DNA from 2 places in the Staphylococcus casei genome. Region 1 is predicted to be linked to the other one. Evidence: riboswitches for the same ligand, from Rfam matches in the RefSeq annotation. Region 1 holds a riboswitch; the other holds the start of a gene.

Region 1 (16,198 bases):
AAGCAACTTTTTCTCTCAGTGCTACATCTGCTGTACGATGATTAATGCTAACCGCAATTAAATGCATTTATAACGCCCTCCATACATATTACAATAAGTAAATTATAACACAATTATGACATGATTTAAGTAAGTTGCCTAGTAAATTAGAAGAATTATAATTTACATTCAAATTGTTGTCATAAATTGTACTTATAATAAACAAATGACTTTCAGCATATGATTATTACTTTTGAGTGATTACAAATAAGCAGCAATCATATCCCATATTAATTGTTGTTTATTGTTTTTAACAGAAGAATAACTTACGATTTCATCTTCTGGTTCCATCTCTAATTTTTGTTGAATATTAGCTAGATGTTTTTGAACTTTACCTTTTGGTATTTTATCTTCTTTTGTAGCTACGACAAGTGTAGGTATTTCAAAATATTTAAGGTAATTGTACATTAATATGTCATCTTCTGATGGATTATGTCTTAAATCAACAAGCTGTATGACTAACTTCAACGATTCTCTACTAGAAATATATTTTTCTATCATTTTGCCGAATGCTTCACGCTGTTTTTTACTTACTTTCGCATAACCATAACCTGGCACATCAACAAATACAAGTTGATTATCAATATTATAAAAATTGAGCGTTTGTGTTTTTCCAGGCTGTTGTGATGTACGCGCCATATTTTTTCTACCTATCATGCTATTAATAAATGTCGATTTACCAACATTAGATCTACCACTTAATCCGACTTCACTTAAGCCAGTTTCAGGATATTGTTCTGGTTTCACTGCACTAATTAATAATTCTATTTCATTAGGATTCACTTTCATTATTATCGACCCTCTTTTCTTCTAAACTAACTGTTCCATTATATTACACAATTACATGTATGAATACGTATTTTTATTATATCCGTTGTTTCTATTATAAAATAAAAGCCCTAAGTTGCATATATACAACTCAGGGCTTTTCACACACTTAAATTAAGCAGAAGTTTGTTCCTTGTTCACAAGGTTTCCTTCTTTATCGTATAGTTCAGGTTCTTTTTCATCATTAATTGTTTCATCCGTTATGATGACTTTTACAACACCTTCAGATGAAGGAACATCGTACATAATATCAATTAATGCTTCTTCAATAATAGAACGTAAACCACGAGCACCTGTTTTACGTTCGATTGCTTTACTACTAATGGCTGCTAAAGCTTCATCAGTGAATATTAATTCCACATCATCAAGTTCTAGCATTTTAGTGTATTGCTTCACTAGTGCATTTTTAGGTTGCGTCAAGATATTATTAAGCGCGCTTACATCCAATGTTTCTAAGTTAGCAACAATCGGAACACGACCAATAAATTCAGGAATTAAACCATAAGATTGTAAATCTTCAGGTCTGATTTGTTCAAGTATTGCATCTTCATCATATTTAGAAGCTTCACTACTTGAGAAACCAATCACTTTTTCACCTAATCTACGTTTAATAACTTCATCAATTCCATCAAAAGCACCACCAAGTACAAACAATATGTTTGTTGTATCTATTTGAATTAACTCTTGGTTCGGATGCTTACGTCCACCTTGTGGCGGCACGCTAGCTGTCGTGCCTTCTAATATTTTTAGTAACGCTTGTTGTACGCCTTCACCAGATACGTCACGCGTAATAGATGTGTTTTCTGATTTTCTAGCTATTTTATCTATCTCATCGACATAAATGATACCTTTTTCTGCTTTATCAACATCGAAATCAGCTGCTTGGATTAAACGTAATAGTATGTTTTCTACATCATCACCGACATAACCAGCTTCTGTTAAACTTGTTGCATCTGCTATTGCAAATGGTACATCCAATGTTCTAGCTAAAGTTTGCGCTAAAAGCGTTTTACCGCTACCTGTAGGTCCAATTAAAGCGACATTACTCTTTTGTAATTCAATCTCATCTTCGTTTGGTCCTAATTGTTGGATTCGTTTGTAATGATTGTACACAGCCACTGCTAACGATTTCTTAGCTTTCTCTTGACCGATAACATAATCATTTAATCTATCCATAATTTCTTTAGGTGTTGGTAATTCTGTTAAACCTTCCGTTTCTGATTGAGCTAATTCTTCTTCTACAATCTCTGAACACAACTCAATACACTCATTACAGATATATACACCACTTCCTGCAACCAATTTTTTAACTTGATCTTGGTCTTTACCACAGAAAGAGCATTTTAAATTTTCTTCATCTTCATTGAACTTAAACATTCTATTTACACCCCTATTCCCTAAAGACTATACTAGATAGTATTTTAATATGCAACTTGTTGATTTCACAAGTTATTTGCACAAAATAGTGTAGCAGATACATTAATTGAATGCATCTGCTACTGGTTTACTATATTAAACGACTAACATATAATTCACAAAATATTTGCTCTCGTTATATTTAGTTACGCTTCTGAGTCATCTTTAGATGGTTCTACTAATTTCGCTTCTTTTACTAATAAGTCGATAACTTTTTGGATACGTACATCATTTTTGATGATATCTGTATTACCAAGTGTTTGTTTGATGTCTTCAGCAGACATGTTAAACTGTTCACTCATTTTTTCTAATTCAGCATCGATATCAGCATCTGTTACTTCAACAGCTTCAGCGTCAGCAATTGCAGTTAATGTTAAGTTTGTTTTAACACGTTCTTCTGCATCATCTTTCATTTGTTCTCTTAATTGAGACTCATCTTGTCCAGAAATTTGGAAGTAAGTTTCTAAGTTAAGACCTTGTTGTTGCATACGTTGTCCAAATTCTTGAACCATACGATCTAACTCAGTATTAATCATAGCTTCTGGAATTTCAATTGAAGCGTTGTTTGCAGCTTTATTAATTGCTTCTTCTTTTTGAGCGTTTTCAGCATCCGTTTCTTTTTGTTCAGCTAAACGTTTGCGTACATTTTCTTTGTATTCATCAACAGTGTTAGCTTCTGCATCTAACTCATTAGCAATTTCATCTGTTAATTCTGGAACATCTTTATATTTAATTTCATTAACTTTCGTTTTGAAAGTAGCTTCTTTGCCAGCTAATTCTTCAGCATGGTATTCTTCTGGGAAAGTAACAGTAACGTCTTTTTCTTCACCAGTTTTAACGCCTACTAATTGTTCTTCGAATCCTGGAATAAATGAACCTGAACCTATTTCAAGGTCGTAACCTTCAGCTTGTCCACCTTCGAATTGTTCTCCATCAACATAACCATCAAAGTCAATGTTTACTGTATCGCCATCTTCAACAGCACCATCTTCTCTAACTACCATTTCAGCTAAGTGGCCTAATTGGTGGTCAATTGATTCTTGAACTTCTTCTTCAGTTAATTCAACTTCTTGTTTTTCGATTTCTACACCTTTGTAATCACCTAATTCAACTTCTGGTTCAACTACTACAGTAGCTTCAAATGTCATCTCGCTACCTTTTTCGATTGAAGTTACGTTGATTTCCGGTTGATCAACTGGTTTAATTCCAGTTTCGTCAATAGCTTCACCATATGCTTCTGGTAATAAGATATCAACTGCATCTTGATATAATGCTTCTACACCAAAGCGTTGTTCAAATATTGGACGTGGTACTTTCCCTTTACGGAATCCAGGTACATTAATTTGTTTAACCACTTTTTTGAAAGCTTGATCAATTGCTTTGTCTACTTTTTCTGCTGGAACTGTAACGGATAAAACACCTTCGTTACCTTCCTTTTTTTCCCAAGTTGCTGTCATGTATAAAAACCTCCATGATTATCCTATTTTATTTTTTCAACTTCACTATTATAGCATACGTGATTGCTCTACACAAACAATGAAATTACAATCTATATAATATGACTTGTTGAAATTAATTTTAATTTTATAATACTACTATAATTAACTACCCAAATTACATAATGTTAATTATTCTGGTAAATCTATTGTTGCAATAAAACTGACGACACTATTAGTTGTGTCTAGATCTTCCAAGCCTAACATTGATTTAAAATAATTTATATAGGCATTCACCCACTCATCCACTGAAGCGATACTTTCAATATCTAATGGATAAAGTAATATAGCATGATTATTCATTACGTGGTGCGCTTCATCTATAATTTGCGCTGCGTCATCTTCAATCTGACGAACAACTGCTGGAAGCACTTTTGTCTTTAGTACCGTTTGTTCAAGTCCAGAAAGTTGGCTTGGTTGCACTTCCATAGTGTGACCGTACTTCTGAACACGAATGCTTTGATTGTATCCGGCGAAACGTAAATATTCAAGCATTATACAAATAACATTGGGTGCCAATGCCATTTCTTGTAATAAATTGACTATCGATCCGGTATAACGGTATTGATTATGATCAATTAAAGTGAGCATCGTATTGATTTGTTCACGCAGCGACAATGTTGCAAATCGTTGTAACATCTGTGCAGCGTGTTCATTATCTTTATCGATTTGACTTAAAGCATATTCTTTTATAGGAAACAATTCCATTCTCGTTTTATGCTCATTAACTTCATCCATAATTTGATCAATCACTTCAATCACTTCATAATACTGACCTAAACCATTTAAACTCTTAACATAATAAACCATCAAATCATCATATTTAGTGACACCTTGCTTTAATAAAATGATAGCCTCCTCGCGCAATTCAAGATAATGCTCCATTCGATAAAGCGTCGCACATTTTAACAATGACATTTGTTCATCTAGTTCAAATTGCTGTTCGAACACTTCAAAAAGTTCATAAGTTCGATCAAAATCATTTTGATTAAAGGACTGTTTAATTTCTCGTATTAATTTTTCTTTTGAACGCGGAAAAGGAATGATGTCAGACATTATTAAACACCCCTACTGTAATGCTTCTAATATTAAAGAACTCCATGTTTCAAATTCATCATAATTGTCTATCTTACTTTGGTCAACCCATTTAATCCTTAATGTATCTGTTTCTTTAGCTTCTACATCGATACTGCTCACCTTAATCTTGAACACTACACCTAAATGAACTTCTCCAACTTCATTTGTATCATCATTAATAAAACCTATGTAAGCTAAATTTTGAGATTTATGATCAGGCAAACCTACTTCTTCTTCTAGCTCTCTTTGCGCATTGATTCTAAGCACTTCGTTAATTGATTCAGCGCCTAGTACATCGTTCATATGACCGCCTACACCAATTGAAGATTGACCATGAAGACGTGACTCGCCGCCACCTGACAAACGCTCATAAACCAATATTTCATCATGTTCATTTTCTAAAATACAGTATGAAATCAACTGTTTATATGTTGGATCTTCTTCCATATCTCCACGTCGCTTAACTTCATATTTAGAAAGCGTATCAAAAACTTCTTGACCCTTAGCAGCGTTTTTATCAAGGAATCCATTAAATTGATTCTTTTCATTATTAAATAAAATTGTTCTTGGAACAACTGTAATCATTTCATCAAATTTAGACATCCGTTTCTCCTTCGTATATGACTTCTTTGTTATTTTATCAAATGATTGATAGATATCAAAACAAAAATAAAGAGATGTACACAGTTGTACATCTCTTTATTTTAGATAATTATTTTAAAGCTTCTTTAGCTTTAGCAACTAATTCACCGAAAGCTTTTTCATCTGAAATAGCAATTTCAGAAAGCATTTTACGGTTAACATCGATTTCAGCTTTTTTCAAACCGTTCATAAGTCTTGAATAGCTCATATCATGTTGACGTGCTGCCGCGTTGATACGTGTAATCCATAATTTACGGAAATCACGTTTTCTTTGACGACGGTCACGGAAAGCGTATTGTCCTGATTTCATTACTTGTTGTTTTGCTACTTTGTATAATGTGCGTTTTGCACCGAAGTAACCTTTAGCTAATTTAATCGTCTTTTTACGACGAGCTCTTGTTACTGTTCCACCTTTAACTCGTGGCATAATAAATTCCTCCTCAAAATATCTTCAATCTTTTATAAGTCAATGTGATAAATCAATATCGTCAATTATTTTTTATAAGCTAATAATTGTTTTACGCGTTTCATATCTGATTTACTTACTAATGAAGCTTTACGTAATTTACGTTTTTGTTTAGTACTTTTGTTTGCAAATAAGTGAGATGTGAAAGCTCTAGAACGTTTTAATTGACCTGAACCAGTTCTTTTAACACGTTTAGCTGCTCCACGGTGTGTTTTCATTTTAGGCATGATTCATTTCCTCCTGTAATATCTTTTTTATTTTTCATTTATCGGATTAAGCATGATAAACATTTGACGCCCATCCATTTTAGGTCTTTGCTCAACTGTCGCGATATCTTTACATTCTTCTGCAAATTTTTCTAAAACACGTTGACCAATTTCTTTATGCGTAATCGCACGACCTCTGAAACGAATAGAAACTTTACATTTATCGCCTTTAGATAAAAATTTACGTCCATTTTTCAATTTAGTTTGGAAATCATGTTCCTCAATTGTAGGACTTAAACGAATTTCTTTAAGGTTAATTGTTTTTTGTTTCTTCTTCATTTCTTTTTCTTTTTTCTGTTGCTCGAATTTATACTTTCCGTAATCCATAATTCTAGCAACAGGTGGTTTAGCATTCGGAGCCATTATGACTACATCTAAACCAACACGTTCAGCCATTTCTAAAGCTTCAGCCTTAGATTTTACGCCGACTTGTTCTCCATCTTGTCCGATTAAACGTAATTCTTTTGCGCGAATCTTTTCGTTAACTTGAGTCTGATCTTTTGCTATGGTTGACACCTCCAAGATTTTTACGAAATTATCCCAAGCAAAGAGAGCGAGTATACAATATACCCGCTCTCTTCTACACATGACATAATCATGTATATATAGACCTGCCAACTGCAATTAGCGTCGCTACAGGTGAGAAGCGGGAGCTTCTACTTGGTTCGTTTCGTATTCAACGTTACCTATATTAGCAACAATTTTGAGACAAGTCAATAGTTTTTGTAACATTTCATGTTTTATTTATTATCCATTTTAACATCTTGTCTTAAATTCACCTGTTCTAAAGGAACAATTTTTGTTTTATATCTCAGTTTATGATAAATGAAAAATGCTAAAAATACTGGTATCCCCATATACGTAATAACGAATCTATTAAGATCAAATGCGCCTGTTTTAATAAAGTCTACGTCTTGACCAATGATTACAACCACACATAAGAAACCTGCGAATATTGGACCAAATGGGAATAATTTCGCTTTATATTTCAATTTAGATTTATCATAATTTTGTTTATCAAATGCTTTTCTAAATCTATAATGACTAATCGCTATACCTACCCATGCAATAAAACCAGTCATTCCACTTGCTGCAACAATATACTCATAAGCATCACCACTCAAGTGTTGTAAAACAAAAATACCAATTACAATTACTGCAGTAACGAGTAATGACATATAAGGCACACCACTCTTATTTGTTTTACCAAATACAGGGAATGCAAGTTTATCTTTACTCATTGAATATAGCATACGCGTGGAAGCATACATTCCCGAATTACCTGCAGATAATACTGAAGTCAAGATTACCGCATTCATGAATGATGCAGCAAATGCTAAACCTGCATTTTGGAATACAAGTGTAAACGGTGATGTTGCCACATCATCTCCGCCGCCCATTAAAGCAGCACTATCGTATGGAATCAGCATTCCAATTACAAATATCGCAAGTATATAGAATAATAATATTCTCCAAAAGACTTGTTTAATTGCTTTTGGTACTGCTCGCTCTGGATTTTCAGATTCTCCAGCTGTAATACCAATTAATTCTGTGCCTTGGAATGAGAATCCTGCAACTAAGAACACACCTAAAATAGTTAACAAGCTACCTCCAAGGTTACCGCCTAACACAGGGCCGTCGCCTTTAGTGAATATGTCAAAGCCTACAAATTCTCCACCCATAATACCTAGTATCGTTAACAATCCGATAATAATAAAGATGATTACCGTTACTACTTTAATTAATGCAAACCAATACTCACTTTCACCATAAACCCTTACGGATAAAGCATTAAGTCCAAAAATTATAACTAAAAATAGACAGCTCCAACTCCATGCTGGTATGCCTGTCAGCGGCGTCCAATACTGTATAACTTGAGCAGCAATAGTAACATCTGCTGCCACTGTAATTACCCAGTTAAACCAATAATTCCATCCTAATGCAAATCCGAGGGACGGGTCCACAAAGCGTGTAGCATAAGTACTAAATGAACCTGATACAGGTAAATATGTTGCCATTTCTCCTAATGATGTCATAAGGAAGAAAACCATCGCACCAATAATTGCATAGGCTAATAAAGCACCTAAAGCACCCGCGTCATGTATTGCGCCTCCTGAAGTCATGAATAGCCCAGTACCAATACATCCTCCGATTGCAATCATGGAAATATGACGATCTTTTAGTCCCCTTTGAATTCCATCATTTTGAATTTCTTGTTTTGCCATAGAAGCTTCCTTTCTTTATAAACTTAGAGGTTAACTTTCTATATGCTTAAGATTGTGTCATTTATAGTATACAATCACTTTATTGTAATGAAGTCCATTCAATTACACGTTTAACTATAAACTTTTGCTCTATCCCGAAAACATATGCATTATAAATTTTTGCCCAAAATAAAATGGTTGCATACCTAATAGATATGCAACCATTTTAATAATAGCATTTATATAGGTAGCACATCACACATGTGACAGTCCAGTTTCTTTCGAAAACTGTCCCAACTCGCATTGTAAATGGTCAATACAAGTTTCGGCATTTCCACCTTTCATTATTTCAACATACGCCCCATTTGGCTTCTGAATAATTACTCTTTGAAGATGCAACCTCTAACTCAAATTTGATATGAATATTAATTTATTTCACTCATCAGTAATATACATGATTTTAACAAGACTTTCAAGACTATCTTTGTTTTTTCAATCTAATCTCATCTACTAAATCCCAAATGAAAGTATCTTTTTCAACAGTTTCTTGATCTTGTGAACCATATTTTCTTACATTAACTTCATTATTCTCTACCTCTTTGTCACCTACAACAATTTGGTATGGTATTTTTTGCATTTGTGCTTCTCTAATTTTGTAACCCATTTTTTCATTGCGGTCATCAATTTCAACTCTAACGCCTTGTGATTTAAGCTCATCTTGTAAAGCTCTTGCATAATCGTAATGAATATCTACATTAACAGGAATTATTTCTACTTGCTTAGGCGCTAACCATGTTGGGAAGGCACCTTTAGTCTCCTCAGTTAAGAATGCGACAAATCGTTCCATAGTAGATACTACGCCACGATGAATAACAACTGGTCTATGATGTTCACCATCATTACCAATGTAAGTTAAATCGAATTTTTTTGGCAATAAGAAGTCTAATTGTGCTGTAGACAACGTTTCTTCTTTACCCATAGCTGTTTGTACTTGAACATCTAATTTCGGACCATAGAATGCAGCCTCTCCCACCGCTTCTTCATAGTCTAAGCCAAGTTCATCAGATGCTTCTTTTAACATGCTTTCCGCTCTGTTCCACATCTCATCATCATCAAAGTATTTTTCTTTGTCTTCTGGGTCTCTGTAACTTAATCTGAATTTATAATTATCAAAACCAAAATCATTATAAACATCAATGATTAAGTTAACAACGCGCTTAAATTCTTCTTTGATTTGATCAGGTCTAACAAATATATGTGCATCATTAAGTGTCATGCCTCTCACACGTTGTAAACCTGATACAGCGCCACTTGCTTCGTAACGATGCATTGTACCTAACTCAGCAATTCTAATTGGTAACTCACGATATGAATGCGGTTTGTTTGCATAAATCATCATATGGTGAGGACAGTTCATTGGTCTTAAGACCATTTCTTCATTTTCATCTAATTTCATTGTAGGGAACATATCTTCTTGATAATGATCCCAGTGTCCAGACGTTTTATATAACTCCACGTTTGCCATAACTGGTGTGTACACATGATCATATCCCATGCTCACTTCTTTATCGACAATATAACGTTCGATTTCTCTACGTATTGTCGCACCATTTGGCAACCATAATGGTAATCCTGCGCCAACCAATTGATTATTAGCAAATAATTCTAATTCTTTACCAATTTTACGGTGGTCACGTTCTTTACGCTCTTCCAACATTTGAAGATGTGCTTTAAGCTCTTTTTTATCAAAAAAGGCTGTACCATAAATACGTTGTAACATTTTATTGTTACTGTCACCGCGCCAATATGCACCTGCTGTAGATAATAATTTAAATTCTTTTATCTTAGATGTTGATGGTACATGGACACCGCGACATAAGTCAGTAAATTCACCTTGTGAATATAAAGTTACAAGCTCATCTTCTGGAATCGCATCAATCAATTCTAATTTATATGGATCATTTGAGAAAAAGGCTTTAGCTTCATCTCGTGTTACAACTTTACGCTCAATTGGATAATTTTCATTAACAATTTGCTTCATTGTTTTTTCGATTTTTTCAAAGTCATCAGAAGAAATGCTTTCTTCCATATCAAAATCATAATAAAAACCACCCTCAATTACAGGGCCAACACCAAAATTTACATTTCCGTATAGACGTTTTAATGCTTGAGCCATAAGATGTGCTGTTGAATGGCGCAATACTTCTAGTGCTTCGTCAGTACCTGGTGTTACGATTTCAATTGCTCCATCTGCCTCAATAGGTCTAGTTAAATCAATTAGTTGACCATTAAATTTACCAGCAACTGCTTTTTTTCTTAGTCCAGGACTTATAGATTGTGCAATATCTTCTGTAGTTGTTCCCTTATCAAATATTTTTGAATTACCATCAGGAAACTTAATATTAATTTGATCCATGAAATACCCTCCAATTTATTCAAGCTCTTAAATCAAAACACAACTCCATTATCTTCAAAGTACACAAAAAGACCCCATCCCAGAAAGGGACGAGGTCTTCGTGGTACCACCCTAAATTAAAGAACCGTTCGCAATATGCAAACAAATCTTTACTCTACTTAAGATAACGGTCTTGAGCCGGATGTTTATTACAACATCATTTACAAAGTAGTAATCAATAAATATACTTGCCAAAATTTCATCAGACATTGGCTTTCTGTGAAGCAGTGATTTATTCATCGCGTCTTTGTATTATTTCGTTTCGATTTAGATTTAATTATATTATACAACATTTATACTAGATTTCAATCGTTGCGATAATTTTTTCCTTCTAAGTAGTATGGTGTAGATAATGTTTTTATTCTTTCCATGATTCTTGCAGCCTTAGTTTTTTCAGTCCCATCTCGTGTTACAGATAAGTGATATTCAAGTTCCTCAAAACTTAAATTAGAACTAAAGAACGTTGGCAATTCTTGGACCATTCGATAATGTAATAAAGGGCCAATTACTTCATCTCTTGCCCAAGGTGTAATTTCTTCTGCACCTATATCATCTAACATTAATACATTAGCTTCTCTTACACGTGCTAATTTTGTTTCAAAACTACCATCTTTAAAACCGCCTTTTAAAGAACGGATAAATTCAGGTAAATATACAATAGTAGATGGCACTTTCTCAGTTTTTAATTGGTTTGCCATGGCACCTAAAATAAATGATTTGCCTGTGCCAAATGGGCCATGTAGGTATAACCCCTTAACTTGTGGCTCATGATTTGTAATTTGATCACAGATTTTATTGGCCGCCATTGCAACTTCTAATCTATCTCTTCGATCCATATAAATATCTTTAAGCTTGGCATTTAATGTATCTCTTTGCATATGATGTGAAGTAATTAAATGCGCATTAAATTTATCCTCATCGTGTTTGATTTTACATGGGCAAGGTAAGTAACGAATTTTGATATGCTCATTTTCAATATATAATTCAGGCACATGCCCTTTCACAAAGTTAGGACAATCTGCATAGGCATGACCGTCATAATGTTTCAATTGATCTTTATATTCTTGCAAAATGTTTAAATCCTCGTCAATCATCGCATTTGTAACTTCTGCTTGATGCGATTCTAAAAATTGTTTCACATCTGTGTCACTAACGACATCTTTTTTTATTTTAGCTATACGTTTTGTTAAATCATTTGACTCACCCATGATATTATTAAAGGATTTCATTCAGTATCCTCCTTCCATCTTGTTTTTAATTGATTTAAAAATGCTTCCCTATCGCTTTTTAGTTTTTCATCATCTTCAGTTTGATTCATAGACATGTCATTTTGATTTGTATGATCTCGTTCTTCTAACCATTTAGGTGTCATTTCTCTTGAAGCTAATTGCTTTTGTTTATAATATGGTTTGCTTGGTTTATGTTCATCTTTAGGTTGACTCACTTTCAACGCATAGTTATATGCTTCTTCCGCTGTCTTTATTCCCTTTTTCTTCCAATTCGATGCAATTTCAAGTATATAGGTTTTCGGCAGTTTCATATCTTCTTTCAACATAACAAATTGTAATAAAATATTAATTACACCAAACGATAACTGTTCCCGTTCCACTAATTCTTCAATCATATACTTTTGTTGTGGTGTAGGTTCCGATTCTGACCAAGAAGCCAACATATCTATTGGACTTGTTTCTTCTAATTGTTCTAACCAGTGACTTGATTCGCTTTGTTTATCCTTAGTAAGACGCTCAGATGAATGAGACTGAACTGAGTCAGACTTAACTTGTAATTTAGGCAACTGTTGTTCATGTTCTATCAAATAAAATGTTCTTGCATGCTTTCTTAATTCTTCAAATGATAGCTCTTGAGCGCTCGTAATAGATTTCAATATAATACGTTTCATTGATTCAGCAGTTAAACCATATAATGTAGCAATTTGTATGATTAATGCTTTCGCTTCTTTATCGATGATTTTTGTACTCACAAAGTGTGATTGTAATAGATCATAGAGTGTTTCAAAATCAAACTTCACGCGTGATAAATTTAATCCTTCATATGTTGCCTCACTCTGAATGTCACTGGTATCATTGTGTAGTTCTTGATTAGGAATTTTAAAAACATCTGTAAATTGGCGTGTCACATCTTGAAATAACGTCATATCTAATTGATCTTTATCTTCAAAATGTTGTTTTAATTGTTGGTAACGTTGTTTGCTTACTTCGCTAAAAAGATACACGGATAACATTGGATCTGAGAAGAATTGCTTTGCGGAAGGCGGTTGTATCAGTTGATATACAAACGAAGAATGTTGTGCATCATGCTTTACGAATGATTTCACTAAACCGATACCTTCTAGTAAATCCATACTTTTTCTAAAATCTAAAAGATTTATTTTCAATTCACTCATGATAATGTAATGTGTGAGCACTGAATCTGTCTTAAATTCAACAAATTGATCTAAATAATGATATAAGCCAATCGCACTTGATCCTATCATCGGCGTATACAAACGATTTAAAATTTCTAAATGACTATGATTTATGTGAAAATGCCGTATAACTGTGAAATTGTCATGCGGTCGCAAACCATAATCATATGATTGTAAAGCCATTTATGAATCACTCCGTTTATTTTCGGCTAAGATACCTTGCATCGATTGTAGTAATTGATCAACATCTTTAAATTCTTTATACACAGACGCAAATCTTACATAGGATACTTGGTCTACATGCATGAGTAAGTTCATGACATGTTCTCCTATTTCTCTTGATGAAATTTCAGCGTGCCCATCGTCGCGCAACTTCCATTCAACATTATTCGTGATTTCTTCTAATTGTTCATATCGTACAGGTCTTTTTTCACATGAGCGTACTAAACCGTTTAATATTTTTTCACGTAAAAATTGTTCTCTTGTACCATCTTTTTTGACTACAATTAGCGGTCTTTTTTCTATATGTTCAAAAGTTGTGAATCTCGTCTCACACTTTTCACATTCTCTTCTACGTCGAATCGCATTAACTTCATCTGCATGTCTAGAGTCTACAACACGAGAATGAGTCGAATTACATTTCGGGCATTTCATCGAATTATCACCCTCTCAATTTGATTATATCCCATTATACTATAAATATGTACGTCACAAAAGAATGGCTATTACACATTTTACTTATACAACGAATACATAAAAGTAAAATTATTATACAAACACTAATATCTAGAATTTTACTTTTAATATGTGTGGCTTATCTACGAAGATACAAAAACTTCTCTTTCTTGTTATTATCACTATTGGTTATCTTTATTTCATAAAAAACACTCCTTTTAAAACGTCACGAAGTAACGTAACGCTTTAAAAGGAGTAACTATTTATATTATTTTACATATATTTTAGATATCACTAAAATCCTTATAATACCTTTTGACATTCAAACAAGTTAATTTACTACAGCTGCAATATCATTTTTTAATAATTGTCCAATATATGCGGCCACTTCTACTACCCTATTAGAGTAACCCCACTCATTATCGTACCAAGCGATAACCTTCACTTTGTTTGCCCCCATTACCATTGTACTTTGTGTATCAATGATAGCTGAATGAGGGTTGGTGTTATAATCCATCGATACAAGCGGTGCATCTTCTGTGGAAATAACTCCGTTTAAGTCGTGGTCTTTAAATGCTTGATTGACTTGATCCACTGTAACATTTGTATCTAAATCAACAACTAAATCAACTAACGACACATTTTTTGTTGGTACACGTAATGCCATACCATGCAATTTGCCTTCTAACTCTGGCAACACCTCTTTAAGCGCTTTCGCTGCACCAGTAGAAGTTGGTATAATACTTTCATTACAAGAACGCGCACGTCTCAAATCTTTATGTGGATTATCTATATTATTTTGATCATTTGTAATCGCATGTACTGTAGTCATCAAACCGTTTTGAATACCAAATTGATCATTTAATACTTTAGCAACTGGTCCTATACAATTGGTAGTACATGACGCATTACTAAAAATATCATACTTTTCAATATCTAAACGATCATCATTAACCCCTTTCACTATCATTTGTACATGCCCACCCTTAGATGGCCCAGTTAACAATACTTTTTTAGCACCTGCTGTAATGTGTGCTTCCGCTTTATCTCCATGATTAAATTTACCTGTCGCTTCAATTACTATATCTATCCCTAGTGATTGCCATGGTAAATGTTCTGGATTTCTGTCAGATACTAATTTTATTTCGTGTTGATTAACTTTGATACCATTTTCAGTGGGTTCTACTTTTAAATCGTATGCACCATGCGTAGTATCATAATTAATAAGGTGGGCAATGGTTTCAGGTGGGTAACTCGCATTAATCGCTACTACATTTAAATCTTCATTTTTCAGCGCGATTCTCAGTACCATTCTACCTATTCTTCCCATGCCATTAATTGCAATATTTGTCGTCATTTGAAAGCACCCCTTGTCTATGTGTTATACTTTATGGAAATAGTATAACATAAATTATAGATTAAGAAAGCGTTTTCTTTAACGTTATTCATTTTTCTTTTTCCATCACAAAAATCCTTAGTCATCGTGTATTTCTTATGTTGCTCCCCTCACCGATTTACAGAAGAACAACCACAAGCCCACTCCAATGCAGACGCAAATGGAATGGGCTTGTGTAATTAACTCAATGACTAGACTGTTTAATTATATATAGAACATACTCATCATGAAGTTGAGATTATCGTTATATTCAGCCTTACTGTACTTTCTCAGTATCAGTATCAATGTAACCTTCTTCAACGAGTAACCGTTCTAAATTTTGCTTTAGTTCTAATTTGGTATCACGATTATCTATCTCATGGTCAGCCATTCTGCGTTTTTTATCAATAGAGATTTGACTATATACACGTGCTTTAGCATCTTCCATAGATAAATCATTTCGTTCCATCAATCTTTCAATTTGAATACTTTCAGAAGTATAGACTAACCATACTTCATCGACCATATCTTGCAATTCATTTTCAAATAATAGTGGAATATCCATAATCACATTAAACCCCTGTTTGAGGTAATCTTCTTTTTCTTGTTGCATGATATCATGGACTATTGGATGTACGATTTCATTTAATTCTAATCTTTTTTCCGGATGGTTAAAAATAACGTCTCCTACATACGCACGATCCATATTTCCATCTTTATCAATCGCCGCTTCACCAAATACAGCTTTTACCTGTTCTAACCCTTTCGTACCTTTTGCTACCGCTTGTCGTGCTGCAACATCTGCGTCCACTACTTTGAAGCCATGTGCTGTTA
Region 2 (16,198 bases), 270 kb from region 1:
ATGAAGGTGGGTCTGTCGGTCTCAATCAAGCTTTCGCACTTAAAGGGATTAATCAAAATGTTGAAATTAAATGGAATATACCAAATATTCAACCACACTATATCATTGACTACCATAAGGTAGAATCTGAAGTACAATTTGAAATTAAAGATTTAATACAAATCATAAAAAAAACAATAGATAGAGAATACCAAGATGAACGTCGTAATCTTACTAAAGGTAGATTACAGAAAAACTTACTCAATTGGTTTATTGATGATCAATATAAATTGTTTTATAAGAAACAAGACTTGAGTCAGACCTTTGACGCTACATTTACGTTATTAGTAGATGCTTCAGCAAGTATGCAAGATAAGATGGAAGAAACAATCAAAGGCGTTGTACTTTTCCATGAAACTTTAAAATCATTAAATGTGAAACATGAAATATTAGCTTTCAATGAAGATGCCTTTGATGCTGATGATACCAAGCAACCTAATGTTATTGATGAAATCATTGCTTATGATCATTCAACGTTCGATAAAGATGGGCCGCGTATTATGGCATTAGAGCCGCAAGATGACAATAGGGATGGTGTAGCAATTAGAATTGGCAGCGATCGTTTAATGCGTCGTTCACATAATCAACGCTTTTTAATCGTCTTTTCAGATGGAGAACCTTCTGCTTACAACTATAGTCAAGATGGTATATTAGACACTTATGAAGCTGTAGAAACAGCTAGAAAAATGGGTATAGAAGTATTTAATGTATTTCTAAGCCAAGAAGCGATTACTGAAGATATTGAGCAAACTATTCATAATATTTATGGACAATATTCTATTTTTGTAGAAGGTGTAGAAAATCTCCCCAATCTGTTATCTCCTTTATTAAAAAAACTTTTATTAAAATCATTTTAAATAGGCTGTTTTTATAAATAAATCACCATATATTTAAATATTCTGAAATTTATATAGACTAAATCTAATAAAGCGTGATAGAATAGATGATACTATTTTATAGGTTAGAAGGAGAAAGACAAATGAATAAAAATACATGGATTATAGGTTTTACATTATTCGCGATGTTCTTTGGCGCTGGAAACCTTATATTCCCACCAAATTTAGGTTTAGAGAGTGGTCAATATTTCTGGCCATCTATCTTAGCTTTTGCACTTACTGGTATAGGACTACCATTATTAGGTGTAGTTGTCGGCGCATTAGATAAACAAGGTTATATTGGGTCATTAAATAAAATATCACCGAAATTCTCAGTAATATTTTTAGTAATTATATATCTTACAATTGGCCCATTGTTTGCAATTCCACGTACTGCTTCAACATCTTTTGAAATGACAGTCACACCAATTGCACACACTAATAGTAATTTAGCATTATTTATATTTACAGTTATTTACTTTTTGATTGTATTATATTTATGTATCAATCCTAATAAAATGGTGGATCGCATTGGTTCGCTTTTAACACCGTTATTACTTATAACAATATTAGCGATGATTGTTAAAGGGTTTGTTGATTTTGGTGGTAATGATCATAGCCAAGCTACTGATGCATTTACTTCTGGGTTTACAGGCTTTTCACAAGGCTTTACAAATGGTTACTTAACAATGGATGCAATTGCAGCCATTGCATTCTCAATGATTGTTGTAAATGCAGTAAAAGCTACTGGAATTACACATGCGAATCAAATTTTTAAGCAAACGTTTATTGCAGGTATTATTGCAGCTGTTGCATTACTATTTATATATGTTTCACTAGGCTATATTGGAAATCATATGGCAGTATCTCAAGACAAGATAGATAGTTTAACAGCAAATGATCAAAATATCGGCACTTACTTATTAACGACTGTAGCAAGTGTAGGCTTTGGTACCTTTGGTAAGTATCTACTAGGTATTATTGTTGCGCTTGCATGTTTAACAACTGCATGTGGCTTAGTCGTTTCTGTCGCAGAATACTTCCATAGAATTTTCCCGAAAATTTCTTATAAAGTATATGTAGTCATTTTCACTTTAATCAGCTTTATACTAGCTAACCAAGGATTAAATTCAGTAATTACGATGTCAGTACCCGTACTAAGCATTGTTTATCCTATAGCGATTACTTCGGTATTATTGATATTAATTGCACGTTTTGTACCTACAAAACCAATCGCACAGCAAATACCGGTAGCCGTAGTAACTATCGTATCCATCTTAAGTGTCATTCATACCCAAGGTTGGCTTAAAATGAGCTTAATTGATAGCTTGCCTTTAAAACAATATTCACTTGAATGGTTCCCAATTGCAGTTGTATTCACTATAGTAGGTTATATAGTTGCTACATTTGTGAAACATCAATCTCCAATTGTGTATGAAAAAGATTAAAAAGAAGTAGGTTATTATGTTATTTACTTCGGTTAAGTACATCTTCATTTAAAATGGGGATGTACTTTTTTATGTGAATTATTATGAATTTGTGCATGTCTGATGGTAGATTTGAAGGAAAACTTGTAGTTTATTAATTATAAGCTAGCTTGACCCATGAGTACTTTATAAAACAGTTCAATCAATACACATAAAAGGATGCGTCTACTAATAAAAGTAGACGCATCCTTTTATCTTACTGCTAAAACAGTGTTCGTTATTTTTCTTTCATTTCTAGTAATTGTTGTTGTAATTCAGTTTCTAAATTATTAAGTTCTGATTCAGCTTGTTTACGTTTATTTCTACCTTGCTCTTGTATTCTAAGTGTTTGCTCAATTGTTTCAATAATATCATTTTGCGTTGTTTTTAATGTCTCAATATCCACGACGCCACGCTCGTTTTCTGTTGCTGTTTCCAATGCATTTTGTTTTAATAGCTCTGAGTTTTTTAACAATAAATCATTTGTAGTATCTGTCACTGCTTTTTGAGCTGAAACAGCACTTCTTTGTCTCATTAATGTTAATGCGATAGACATTTGATTTTTCCACAAAGGAATACTCGTTAGTATAGAACTTTGAATTTTTTCGGCTAAGGCTTGATTAACATTTTGTATCATACGAATTTGAGGCGCTGTTTGAATTGCAATTTGTCTTGAAAGTTGTAAATCATATATCCGCTTATCTAAACGATCTATGAATTGTTCCATATCTGAAGCAGCTTGGACATCCATTTGATTTCCAGAAGCTTTAGCTTTTTCTCTTAGCTTTGGAATTTCCTCTTGTTGTAACTCAAATTGTTTCTTTTTAGCCGCTTCAATATATATTGATAGTTCATCAAAGTAGTCTTTATTCTTATCATAAAGTTCATCAAGCATTTCAACGTCTTTTGTTAAGTTGTTTTTGTGCTTATCTAATTCAATCGAAATACGATCGATTTGTGAACCTACAGATTGCATTTTAGAGAACACCTCATTGACAGAAGCCTTTGTTCGTCTAAATATGAGTTTTAATTTTGATTGATTTTCCGGATTAAGTTCTTCTGGGTTTACTGATTTTAATTTACTCATTAAACCATTAAGTGATTCCCCGACAGGTCCCACATCTGTCGTTTTCACTTCGTTTAAAATACGATGTGAGAATTGAGACATACTCGATTGTGCTTGAGTACCATAATTCAATAAACTATCATTATCCATTGGCTTTATCTCTCCACTAATCTGATCAATTTTCTTTTGATCTTCTTGTGAAAATTGTTTTGTCTTGTTGATGATATCAGTTTTGTTTGCTGATGCTTCATCAATATATTTGTCCAATGGGTGAGAATTTATAATGTCTTGTTCTCTACTCATTCAATTCCACTCCATTCATAATACTTAATTACTTACGTCTTTTTTGCTCCATTTTATTTAATTCCATCTCAATGTCTAACTTGCTATAATCTTCAGCGTTTATCCTTTTCAAATCAGCAACTAAAGTTCTCTTAACCTCATCTAAAGTAATGCGTGTTTGCTCAAGCTTTTGCTTCTCTTCTTTAGACTTTTTAGGCGATTTAGATAACCTCGTATATGATTCAATTAAATTCAGTGCATTATCAATATGGGAATAGAAGAAACTTTCAACTTTAAAAAATGAAGAAGGTTGCTGTTTTACTGCAAAGTATATTGCACGTGAAATACGGTATATATCATTTACTTGTCTAAAATCTTTAATCGATCTCACATTAACAAATGACTTCATAATTCTTCTGTTCTTATCTTGAGCACTATTCAATTGACTATTTACAAAGTGATAATCTCGGCGTGATAAACCAATTTCATTCAAGTATTTTCTAGAAGTTAGACGTTGGGTAGGGAAGTAAAACACTAAAAATGTTCCTGCCGAAATAGCTAGGTCAAAAAGCATATATATATCTAAAGCATATACACTTACAAACCAAGCAATAACAGCTGCTGGAAAAGCAGTGATTGTCCCAAATATACGAGAAATATTATATCTCAATTTCATCTTCCTTTATATTGTTTTGAATTTTTTCCATGAATGATCAACGCTAATTTCTTCTATTGCATAATCTTCAACGTGTGATGCAGGAGATGCGCCATCAGTAACTGCTGTAATAAATTGTGCTAGTGACGCTTCATCACCTTGAGCGTAAATGTCAACATAATTATCAATATTTTCAACAGTACCTACTATATTATACTTTCGAGCAATTTTTTCCGTATAATATCTAAATCCAACTCCCTGTACCATACCAAATATTTTAATGTGTTTACATTGCATATAATCACCTCTTAATTAACATTATACGAAATTTCACGCTACAAAACTAATATTTGAGTTTGAAGATAAATTGTCTATAGGCCAAAAGTATGAGACGGATAACTTGATTTTGTATATTATCTAGTTAAAATATTACACATAGGCAAATTGTGCGACACTAATAAAATTATAGGAAATCTATAAATCATTTTTATTTATCTCTAATTAAATCATGGGGGAATTAATTAGATGATTTTGTATGTATTCCATACATAGGTATGATCGACTTGTTCTATTTACTTAAAATATAAGGCACTACCGCTATGTCTTAAAATTCATTTTGAGTTAACTATGAAAGGGTGAAACAAACATGTGGACAGTTGCAAAAATTCGAGCTGACTACGAGGGCTGGTGGTTATTTAGTGATTGGACAGACCATATTATCGAACGGTATGATTTTGAAACTTATGATGAAATGTTAAATCAATATCAATCACTAATTTCAAAAAGCAAGCATCACTATGATAATTTCTTAATAGGTAAACACAATATTCATGCTTTTTATAACAATTGTGAACTAGGTTTTTGTGAAGACTGCGATGAAGATTTGCAAATATTCTATAGTTTTATTGTTTTAAATAATAATGAAGTATATTATGATTTACCAAATGTTAAATAAATTGTTTTTTCAGATTTATATTGCAATTCCCATTAAAATGTAGTATACTTCTAATTAAGCAATTGTTTTATTCCATATTGCAAAGAATATTGTAATTCAAGATTCGTATGAATAATTGTATTTTTTGTAATATGCGAATAACGCATATTGAATGAATTTTAGTCTTGGAGGTTTCACACTTATGAAACAAGGTACAGTAAAATGGTTTAACGCTGAAAAAGGTTTTGGTTTTATCGAAGTTGAAGGAGAAAACGATGTATTCGTACACTTCTCAGCAATTAACCAAGAAGGTTACAAATCATTAGAAGAAGGTCAATCAGTTGAATTTGAAGTAGTTGAAGGCGACCGCGGTCCTCAAGCTGCAAACGTTGCTAAACTATAATTATAAATTGAAATATTGACTATTTAAAGAACCTTGTTAAAGGTTCTTTTTTGTAAAGCGATTTACTTTTTAAGTAAGTCGCTTTACTTATGGATCATTCTTTCAATACTGTAGCAGAAGCTCTAATAATAGCCATAGAGGCACTATACAAAGTAATCCAATTAAAATACATACACATAATAAAACCCGATTAACTATAAAAAGTTAATCGGGTTTTTAACTTATATTCACTTATTTAGTATCATTAATAATGAGCTGTCGCAAAGATTGACGTTTAATAACTTCACGTGCTTTACCATCTTTCAAGAAAAATACAGAAGGTTTCTGCATTTGATTGTAATTTGAAGCCATAGAATAATGATAAGCGCCGGTAGATAATATCGCTAAATAATCTCCACGTTTAACAGTACTTGGTAACTTCGCATCTTTAATAATAATATCTCCAGATTCACACAATTTACCAGCAATTGTGACTGTTTCATCCGCTTGATCATCTCTATTAACGAGTAGCGCTTCATACTGCGCACCATAAAGCGAAGTACGAATATGATCACTCATACCACCATCAATTGAAACATATTTGTTCACATTCGGTATAGTTTTAATCGTTCCAACCTCATACAAAGTAATACCAGCTTCACCAACTATTGAACGTCCCGGTTCAATACCTATTTCAGGAATAGGGAAACCTGTTTCTTTAGCAATCGCTATTATAGCTTCTGTAATTTCAGCAATACCATCTTCGATAGGGAAGCTAACATCACCTTCAACATATTTTATACTAAAGCCACCACCTAAATTAATAAGCTCTACTTCAATATCATTTTCTTTAAGCCATTGAATAACTAATCTCGCCGTTTCAATCATAGCTTCTGTACCTTCAATTTGAGAACCTACATGGAAATGAACACCTTTTAAGTTTAAACGTTTAGAGTGTTTAACTTTACGAACACCTTCAATTGCTAAACCATGTTTAATTGATAATCCAAATTTGCTATCTTCTTGGCCAGTTTGTATGAATTCATGTGTATGTGCTTCAACCCCAGGGTTTAACCTAATAACAACATTCACAACGTCACTAGCATAACGATCAATAAGGTCTATTTCTTCAAGAGAATCAATGACGATATAGCCCACTTTGCTTTCCAAAGCATATTGAATTTCGTGTTTCGTCTTATTATTACCATGAAAATGTATATGTTGAGGGTCAAATCCAGCTTCTAGCGCTGTATACAACTCACCCTCTGAGACCACATCTAATTCTAAGCCTTCTTCTTGGACCAATTTGACCATTTGCAAACAAGTAAATGCTTTAGAAGCATACGAAATATTATAGTTCAAACCACTCTTCTTAAAAGCCTCATGAAAACGTCTCATTTGCGTACGAATTTGAGTTTCATCGTAAACAATAGTAGGGGTGCCAAAACTTTGTGCCACAGTTTTTAGGCTTGTACCTCCCATAGTGAGTTCGCCATTATTATTATATTCAATTACCATAATTTATCTATACTCCTTTATTAGTGAGTCGTGGTTCATCGCACTTAATTGTTCTGAATTTGCACCCACGCCTTTAAATGTAAACTCATCAACGCGTATATCATCATTATATAGTATTACTTCATCTTGTGCATGTACTTGTTCATCTACTTCAACAAACATATGGCTCATCATTAATGCACGAATAGGATAACGTTTACCATGAATTAACGCCTCAAATTGTGCCCTTGATTTAAGTATACCATCACCATAGCCGACATCAACTACTGCTAATTTTGTATGATTATGTTTTGCTTCAAATGCAAAGCTGTAACCACAATAATCTCCTTCATTTACTTCTCGTATTTGAATGATATTACCTTTGACTGTTAAAGCTTGCTTAATCATAGAATGATCTATAGTACTATAAGGTCTTGACCCATATAACGCTATACCAATACGTGCGTGTGTATGATTCGGTAACACACCCTCTTCACGATAATAACTTGCACTGTTTTGTGCATGTATCATTGGAAATTGATAGCCTTCATCTAGTAATGTATTTACAATTTCTAACCATGCTGTGCGTTCAATTTGATAATCAGGTACGTCAAATTCATCAGCATAACCAAAGTGCGTCCATAATCCTGCAATAATCATTTTATTAGGATTTTCATTACGTCTATGATGTAAAAGTACTTGTCTCATTTCATCAACGGATTTCAATCCAGAACGATGTAATAAATTCTCGAATTCTAAATGTATATGAATATCATATAATGCTTCATAATGTTCATAATAAAAATCGAGCGAGGGTAAAGTCATATGAATGTAATTGTCCCTAACTATATCGAAATCATATACGGCATTCATCAAAAATATCGTTGCTTTTGGAGCAATTTTTCGAACTCTTACAGCTTCTTTTAATGAAGTTGTGCTAAACGTTTGTATACCAGCACGTAGAAATTGAGTGACTGCAAACTCTAATCCATAGTGATAAGCATTATTTTTTACCACTGCCATAATTGAGTTGTCTTGCGCAACATTTACTGCATTTTTATAAAATTCTTCTGTGTCTACAGACCAAATGGCCGTCATTGTTCACGCACCTCACTATACGATGTTAAAATCTGTTCATAATAATCTGCAATTTTAATTAACATATGTTCGTTAAAATTTAAATGAGATGTATGTAATCCTGTAACATAGCCTTTCGATTCATCTCGTATACCGACAAACACAAAATAACTAGGTGCAAGCTGACTATAAAAACTAAAATCTTCTCCGAATAGGTAAGGGGTAGGTTTATCAATAATTTCAAACCCAGCATCTTTCAAACCATGTTCTACATGTTTTCTTAGTTTTACATCGTTATAAGTAGGAGGATATCCTTCTTCAAATTTCACTTCACAGTCTACATTGAACAATAATTTTACACTTTCTGCGATTTTCAGCATTTGCGCTTTTACAATTTCTAAATCTTTGATGTCATAGGTTCTGATGGTTCCTTCTAAATAACCGTTACTAGGCACTGTATTAATCGCTTCTCCCGCTTTAAAATGTCCCATATGTACGATATTTCGTTTCAAACCATTTAAATGGTACTGTTGAATTTGTCCTACTTGACTCAATACATGTTGTAAGGCTTCTCCGCAAGAATGTCCTTGTTCTTTATCCGCCACATGACTAGAAAGACCATTCAAAAAGAACCTATATTCTGTAGCACTCGCAGTAATCTCTTCATCTCTTATGACAACTTGACCTTCATTTTCAAAAGGCATGACGTGAATACCAAATATAGCCTCGATAGGGTATTCTTCAAATGCTCCAGCACGAATTAAACGATTTGCACCTCCACCTGTTTCTTCAGCAGGTTGGAAAATAAATACAATATTTTGTGGTAATGTGCCTGCATCCGCCAGATTTTTACAACGTTGTACAAATAACATGAGCGCCGTTGTATGACCATCGTGGCCACAGGCATGCATCACATTATCTATTAAACTTTTATATTCAACTTCATTTTCTTCATTGATAGGTAGGGCATCAATATCTGCTCTATACGCAATTGTATGCTCACTATTACCAGGGAGGTAAGCAATTAAACCAGTATCAAGAGGGCGTTCATAACTCACTCCTATTTCATCTAAAAATGCAGCGATATATGTTGTTGTTTCATATTCGTGTAAACTTAATTCTGGATGTTGGTGTAAATGACGTCTATGTTTCGTTACGAATTCTAGTTCATTCATTAAAATCAAATCCTTCTAATTTTATTCATTTATCTTTGTTAGTCTATGATATAAAAGTCATATGTATATAACTATAATTTATACTATTATAAATTTGGGAGGCAAAGACAACTTATGCAGGTATATGAAATGAATTTCATATACCTGCTTAAGTAGAGACATAAGTAATTGATAATCATAAATAACTCTTAATTTATCAATTACTGCCTGATAACAAGGCTTTGTCGCGTCTTTAACCTCCCAAATTAATGTTTATATGTGTTAATCATTAATTGATTTACAATACTATCATGCCGCGCATGTAAAACATTGCAAATGATGTCTAGTCGTTTAATTTTCTTAAAGCAGAAACGATTTCACGTTTTGAATCTTCTACTTCACTCGTTTGTTTGATTACTTTGGCAGGTGTGCCTGCAACAACTGCACCAGCAGGCACATCTTGAGTTACAATAGCTCCTGCAGCAACAACTGCACCTTCGCCAACACGAACGCCTTCAAGGATGACTGCATTAGCACCAATCAAGACATTATCTTCAATAACCACTGGAGATGCACTTGGGGGTTCAATAACACCTGCTAACACAGATCCAGCACCAACATGTACATTTTTACCAGTTGTTGCACGTCCACCAAGTGTAGCATTCATATCTACCATAGTTCCTTCGCCTACAACAGCGCCGATATTAATCGTTGCACCCATCATTACAACAGCGCCGTCTTCGATAACTGCTTCTTCACGAATGAAAGCACCTGGCTCAATGCGTGCATTGGTATTTGTTAAATCTTTTAATGGAATCGCAGAATTACGACGATCCATCTCAATCTCTAATTCTTCAATACTTGTTTGATTTGCTTCATAAAATGTCTTCCACGCATCCGCTTCACAAAAGATTACTTTTGAATCTGTTGAACCAAATACTTTGAAAGTTTCAGGGAAGGTTACATTTTCAAAATTCCCGTTTGCATATACCTTAAGTGGTGTTGATTTTTTTGCATCACTTATAAATTGAATAATCTCTTCTGCCGTTAAATGTTGTTCCATAATTAAATACGCTCCTTAGATTTTATAGGTTATCAAATGTATAATAATTGTTTGTCTTTTGAATTAACTTTTCTGCTGCACCAATCGCACCGCTAGCAAAGATATCTTTTGACTGAGCACGATGTGTAATTTCAATTGTTTCATCCGTTCCTGCAAATAGTACATCGTGTTGTCCAACGATTGTACCACCTCTAACTGAATGAATACCAATTTCTTCTTGTGTTCTTTTCTCATTATTTTCATGTCTATCATATACTGGTACAGATTGTTCACGTAATGATTGAATAACATCATATAGTTTGACGAGTGTACCACTTGGAGCATCTACTTTCTTATTATGATGCGCTTCCGTAAGTTCAATATCAAAATCTTGTAATAGGGGAACAGCTGCTTCTAATATTTTAGTAAGCGCATGCACTCCATAACTCATATTCGCACTGAAAAATACTGGCATTTGTGTACTTAATGCTTTAAGTTTATGAATGATTTCTTCCTTTTCTCCTGTAGTAGCAATAACTAAAGGCAATTTGAAATCGTCATCTAATAACGGTAATAATAATTCTGGGTTTGAAAAATCTATAGCTACATCTGCTGATTGGATATCTGAGATACGTTCAAATGTAGGGTAGGGATAAGATTTATTTACATCTCTTACAATGACGCCAACAATGTCATGTCCCTTTGCTTCTGCTAATCTTGCCACACGTTGGTTCATCGCGCCATAACCAATAAGTACTATCTTCATGCTTTGTCACCTGCTTTAAATTGCTCATATACACTTTCTAATACTTTACGATCATCGTCTTCTAACGGTACTAATGGTAAACGCACTTCATAACCACCAAAACCTTCAACAGCCGTTAAAGCTTTAATAGGAATAGGGTTTACGTCTACAGATAAAGCATCTAACACTGTTTGAATCGATTTGAATTGTGATTCGACATCTTTTCCACTTTGTTTATGATCATAAAGGGCTTGAAAAGCCTTTGGCATAACGTTCGCAACGACTGAAATGACACCATGTCCACCTTTATCAAAATAGTCAATCACATTATCATCGTTACCACTGTAAAGTGCAAAATTATCTAAATCAAGACGTTGTTTCAACTCTTTTAAATAGTCGAAATCATTTGTTGCATCTTTAATAGCGATAATATATTCATTGTGACTTAAAGTCTCAACTGTTTCAGCTTCAATGGTCATATTTGTACGCGAAGGCACATTATATAACACTACAGGTAATTTAACTGCATTGGCAATTGTAGTAAAATGTTCAATTAATCCACGTTGATTGGTTTTATTATAATATGGGGTAATCAGCATGATTGCATCTGCTCCAAGTTCTCGTGCGCGAACAGAAGCTTGAATAGATTTCTGGGTATTATTTGTACCAGTCCCTGCAATGACTGGAATGCGTCCATCAATATAATTCACAACTACTTCTAAAATATGCTCTTTTTCATCTTCTGTTAAAGTTGGATTTTCTGCAGTTGTACCATTAACTACAATAGATTTTGCATTATTTTCCACTAAATATTTTAAATGTCTTCTTAGTGCATCATAATCTACTTCATTGTGGGTAAATGGTGTTGTTAAGGCGACACCTACACCTTCAAAAATGTGACTCATATTATTTTACTCCTTTCAGACTCATAACTTGTTCAAGTATTTGTACTGCATTTAATGCTGCACCTTTCAATAAGTTGTCTGAAGTACACCATACATGGAAAGTATTATCTAAAGTTTCATCACGACGAATACGTCCTACAAATATTTCATCTTTACCAGTAGAATGAATAGCTAAAGGATATGCATTGTTTTGAGGATCATCTATTAATACCACACGCGCATCTTTACTAAATAATTCTTGAATTGATTCGACAGTGGCATCTTTTTCTAAAGTAACACTCATGTGCACACTATGACTATCTTGTACTGGTACACGAACGCAAGTTGCTGTTACTTTTAAATCATCATCTTTTAAAATTTTTCGTGTTTCATCAATCATTTTTTGTTCCTCTTTTGTATAACCATCTTCGAGAAACACATCAATATGAGGTAATACATTATTATAAATAGGGTGTGGATATGCTTCAGGCGCCTTACCACTTGGACCATCTGCTAAGTCTTGTTTACCTTTAACACCAGAACCAGAAACAGCTTGATAAGTAGTGTAAGCCACACGTTTCAAACCATATTGTTCTTGTAATAATTTAAGCGGCACTACTGATTGAATTGTAGAACAGTTTGGGTTAGCAATAATTTTTCGATTTAATATAGGTTCATTAACCTCTGGAACAATTAAATCAACGCCTTCTGTCATTCTCCATTGACTAGAATTATCGATTACTATTGCACCAGCTTGTTCAAAAATAGGGGAGAAGTGCTCACTTGTACTTCCACCAGCACTCATTAATACAAAATCAAAAGCCTCGTTTGCTGCATCTTCTGTTAATTCTCTTACTGTGTATGTCTTACCTTGAAATTCGACTTCTTGACCAGCTGAACGTGCTGAAGAAAATAATACCAATTCGTCAAATTGAACTTCTTTACGATCTAAAGTTTCTAACATTTTTCTTCCTACTAATCCTGTTGCGCCTGCTACTGCTAATTTTGTCATATCCACTACACTCCAATTATTATTTTTATTAAATTTGATTATATTTCGAAAATTCAGATATCGAAAGCTTGATAAAGGCTACGAACTGCACGTTCACCATTCTCTGCATCGATCACACATGAAATGCTAATTTCAGAGGTGGTTGTCTGATAAAACGAAATATCATTTTCAATTAATGTAATAAATGCTTTTGATGCTACACCTGACATATCGCGCATTCCTGAGCCAATTAATGAAATTTTAACGTATGCTTCATTAATTTTAAAATCTAAAGCGCTAAAGTCTTCTGTTAATGATTCTAAGATAGTTGTAATTTGTACAGCATCGGTATCTTTAATAGTAAAGGATAATTGCAATCCTTCCAAGTTAATTATCTGAGAAATCATATCAACATTCACGGAACCTTCGTCCAATTTGTTGAATAATGCAGTTAGTAATTTGTTATCAGGCAGGGGATAACTGATTGTAACATGCATCATATGTGTGTCTAATGCGACACCAGTGACTGCTTTTTTTTCTAGTAATTCTGTTTGTGACATAATCCATGTTCCTCTCACATTTGATAGCGTTCTTCCTAAATAAAGCGAAATATTGTAATTATTAGCCAATTCGACGCTTCTAGTCTCTAATACACCTGCGCCTAACGCACTCATTTCCATCATTTCTTCATATGAAACATATTCGAGTCGTTTGGCATCTTTATATAACCTCGGATCCGTAGCATAAACACCATCTACATCTGTGTATATTTCGCAGGCAGTACCATTACTAGCCGCTAATGCAACCGCTGTAGTATCTGAACCTCCACGACCTAACGTAGTAAGTTCAAAATCATCATTTATACCTTGAAATCCTGCAATAACTAAGATGTCATTATCTATAAAAGCATGATCAAATGTTTCAGGATTTATTTCTGCTATACGACTTTTCAAATGATGTCCAACTGTTTTTATTCCTGCTTGGTAACCAGTCATGGCTTTTGCATTAACACCAATATCATTAAGTACCATAGACAAATATGATACTGTCTGTTGTTCACCCGTGGTCAATAGTAATGCTAGTTCTTGATCTTTAGGTTTTGAAGTCAATGACGACACGTTAGCCATAAGTTGGTCAGTTGTTTTACCCATCGCACTTACGACAACTATAAGTTGTTCACCTTGCTCAACTCTACGACTTAACATTTCAGCTATATTTTTAATTTTAGTAAAATCACTTACAGAAGAACCTCCAAATTTCAAAACACTTCTTTCCAATTCTATATCCTCCTCATTGAATAGGGGAGAATCACAGTAATATAAAAAAGAACAAGTCCGGAATGCGAACCTGTTCTATAATATATATACAAGTGATGCACTCCATTATTTTAAAATAATGACAGACTCTTAGCTCTTAACCATAAAGTCCAACTTGTTATAAGCTGCTATTATAACTGTTTCGGCATCTCACCCTTTCAAAATTAGCTGCTAGCAGGCAGGTTCTTCTAATATTTACTAATGATTGATGCGCCTCATCAAAAACTTATTTAATTTTTTGTTTATGCTACATATTATACATACGTAGTTATATACTGTAAACTGCTTTTTACAAAGTTTTTTAAATTTACTGAAAATATAACAAGTTAACCACCTTTTTCACCATTAAAGTGCAAATTACCACTATAATCTCACACGAAAAAGGCTTTCATCATTGTTCAATCATTAATACTCTTCGTATGTTGCAGGATCTTGTCCTTTTAGGCGACCGTCTTGTTGTGTTAAAGCGTCTATTTTCTCTAAATCTTCACTTTCTAAGTAAAAATCAAAAATATCTTTATTTTGAATCTGTCTTGAAACAGAAGTGGATTTGGGAATAGGTACTACGCCATTTTGCACATGCCATTTCAAAATAATTTGCGGTATTGTTTTATTGTATTTTTCAGCAATTGTTGCAATGTCTTTATCATTGATTACTTCTGAAGCACGACCTAAAGGACTCCACGCTTGCGTAATGATACCTTTGTCATTATGATATTGTATCATTGCTTTTTGGTTGAAGTAAGGATGTAATTCAATTTGATTCACTGCTGGTAATATACCTGTTTCTTTTTCTAACCTTTCAATGTGTTCTGTTAAGAAATTACAAACACCTATAGATTTTATTAATCCCGCTTTTTGAGCAGCAATTAATGCTTTCCATGCTTCAATGTACTTCTCTTGTTTAGGATTTGGCCAATGGATTAAATATAAATCAATATATTCCACATTCAGACGATAAATAGATTCCTGAATTGCAGTTAATGCTGCGTCATAATCTTGATAACGACCTGGTAGTTTAGAGGTAACCATGATTTGATCTCTCGAAATATGACTATTAGCTATTGCACGTCCAACTGTGCCTTCATTCTCATAGTTATAAGCAGTGTCTAATAAATGGTAACCTTGTTTCAATGCATTTATAATAGCATGAACTCCATGTGTACCATTGAGTTTATATGTACCGAACCCAATTTGAGGTATAACTTGACCATCTAACATATTTAAATTTTCCATTACATCATTCCTCCTATTACTTTATTAATAATAATTATATAATTCTAAAATATAATATCAAAATAATTAGCCTAGGTAATCATATATAGTATATTACAAGCTCTATTTTATTAATATAGTTTCATATGAACAGGTATATGATTGATACAGTTTGTAAAGGAGGGCAGGGGTAACTCATTTTTCTAACTAAAAAAGGTCTAATACCTTTTTTAAAAGGTATTAGACCTATATTAATATATGACTTACATATTATTTTTTACTTAAAAGACCAGATTCTTCTAAATAAGCTTCATATGAAATTTCTTTTGATACACTGCCTTCGGGATTTAAATCAATTACACGGTTAGCAATTGTGTTTATAAACTCAAAGTCATACGATGTGAATATAATAGAACCTTTAAATGATTTTAAGCCATCATTAACAGCTGTAATACTTTCTAAATCTAAATGGTTTGTCGGTTCGTCTAATAATAATACGTTAGCACTTGATAACATCATTTTACTTAACATACAACGCACTTTCTCTCCACCGGATAATACGCTAGCTTTTTTCTTAA

What was found. Region 1 has a riboswitch for lysine ahead of QMO72_RS06145 (amino acid permease). Riboswitches for the same ligand answer to the same signal wherever they lie in the genome.
Positions count from the first base shown of each region.
Region 2: another riboswitch for lysine. It lies ahead of QMO72_RS07560 (aspartate kinase); the one in region 1 lies ahead of QMO72_RS06145 (amino acid permease).

Region 1 covers NZ_CP125718.1:1,260,418-1,276,615, reverse strand. The annotation lists gene hemA (glutamyl-tRNA reductase) at 1-67, opposite strand, end outside; gene yihA (ribosome biogenesis GTP-binding protein YihA/YsxC) at 241-828, opposite strand; gene clpX (ATP-dependent Clp protease ATP-binding subunit ClpX) at 982-2,244, opposite strand; gene tig (trigger factor) at 2,430-3,740, opposite strand; gene QMO72_RS06170 (hypothetical protein) at 3,912-4,835, opposite strand; gene QMO72_RS06165 (NUDIX domain-containing protein) at 4,848-5,459, opposite strand; gene rplT (50S ribosomal protein L20) at 5,569-5,925, opposite strand; gene rpmI (50S ribosomal protein L35) at 5,991-6,191, opposite strand; gene infC (translation initiation factor IF-3) at 6,219-6,746, opposite strand; ribosomal protein L20 leader region at 6,770-6,898, opposite strand; gene QMO72_RS06145 (amino acid permease) at 6,971-8,455, opposite strand; lysine riboswitch at 8,675-8,847, opposite strand; gene thrS (threonine--tRNA ligase) at 8,913-10,850, opposite strand; gene dnaI (primosomal protein DnaI) at 11,195-12,118, opposite strand; gene dnaB (replicative helicase loading/DNA remodeling protein DnaB) at 12,115-13,497, opposite strand; gene nrdR (transcriptional regulator NrdR) at 13,498-13,968, opposite strand; gene gap (type I glyceraldehyde-3-phosphate dehydrogenase) at 14,321-15,346, opposite strand; gene coaE (dephospho-CoA kinase) at 15,642-16,198, opposite strand, start outside.
Region 2 covers NZ_CP125718.1:1,530,662-1,546,859, forward strand. The annotation lists gene QMO72_RS07490 (vWA domain-containing protein) at 1-896, shown strand, start outside; gene brnQ3 (branched-chain amino acid-like transporter carrier protein BrnQ3) at 1,019-2,362, shown strand; gene QMO72_RS07500 (toxic anion resistance protein) at 2,619-3,749, opposite strand; gene QMO72_RS07505 (5-bromo-4-chloroindolyl phosphate hydrolysis family protein) at 3,778-4,398, opposite strand; gene QMO72_RS07510 (acylphosphatase) at 4,411-4,680, opposite strand; gene msaA (regulatory protein MsaA) at 5,030-5,338, shown strand; gene cspA (cold shock protein CspA) at 5,520-5,720, shown strand; gene lysA (diaminopimelate decarboxylase) at 5,952-7,217, opposite strand; gene QMO72_RS07530 (alanine racemase) at 7,221-8,294, opposite strand; gene QMO72_RS07535 (amidohydrolase) at 8,291-9,448, opposite strand; gene dapD (2,3,4,5-tetrahydropyridine-2,6-dicarboxylate N-acetyltransferase) at 9,771-10,490, opposite strand; gene dapB (4-hydroxy-tetrahydrodipicolinate reductase) at 10,513-11,235, opposite strand; gene dapA (4-hydroxy-tetrahydrodipicolinate synthase) at 11,232-12,119, opposite strand; gene QMO72_RS07555 (aspartate-semialdehyde dehydrogenase) at 12,121-13,110, opposite strand; gene QMO72_RS07560 (aspartate kinase) at 13,164-14,366, opposite strand; lysine riboswitch at 14,454-14,632, opposite strand; gene QMO72_RS07565 (aldo/keto reductase) at 14,811-15,641, opposite strand; gene QMO72_RS07570 (ABC-F family ATP-binding cassette domain-containing protein) at 15,891-16,198, opposite strand, start outside.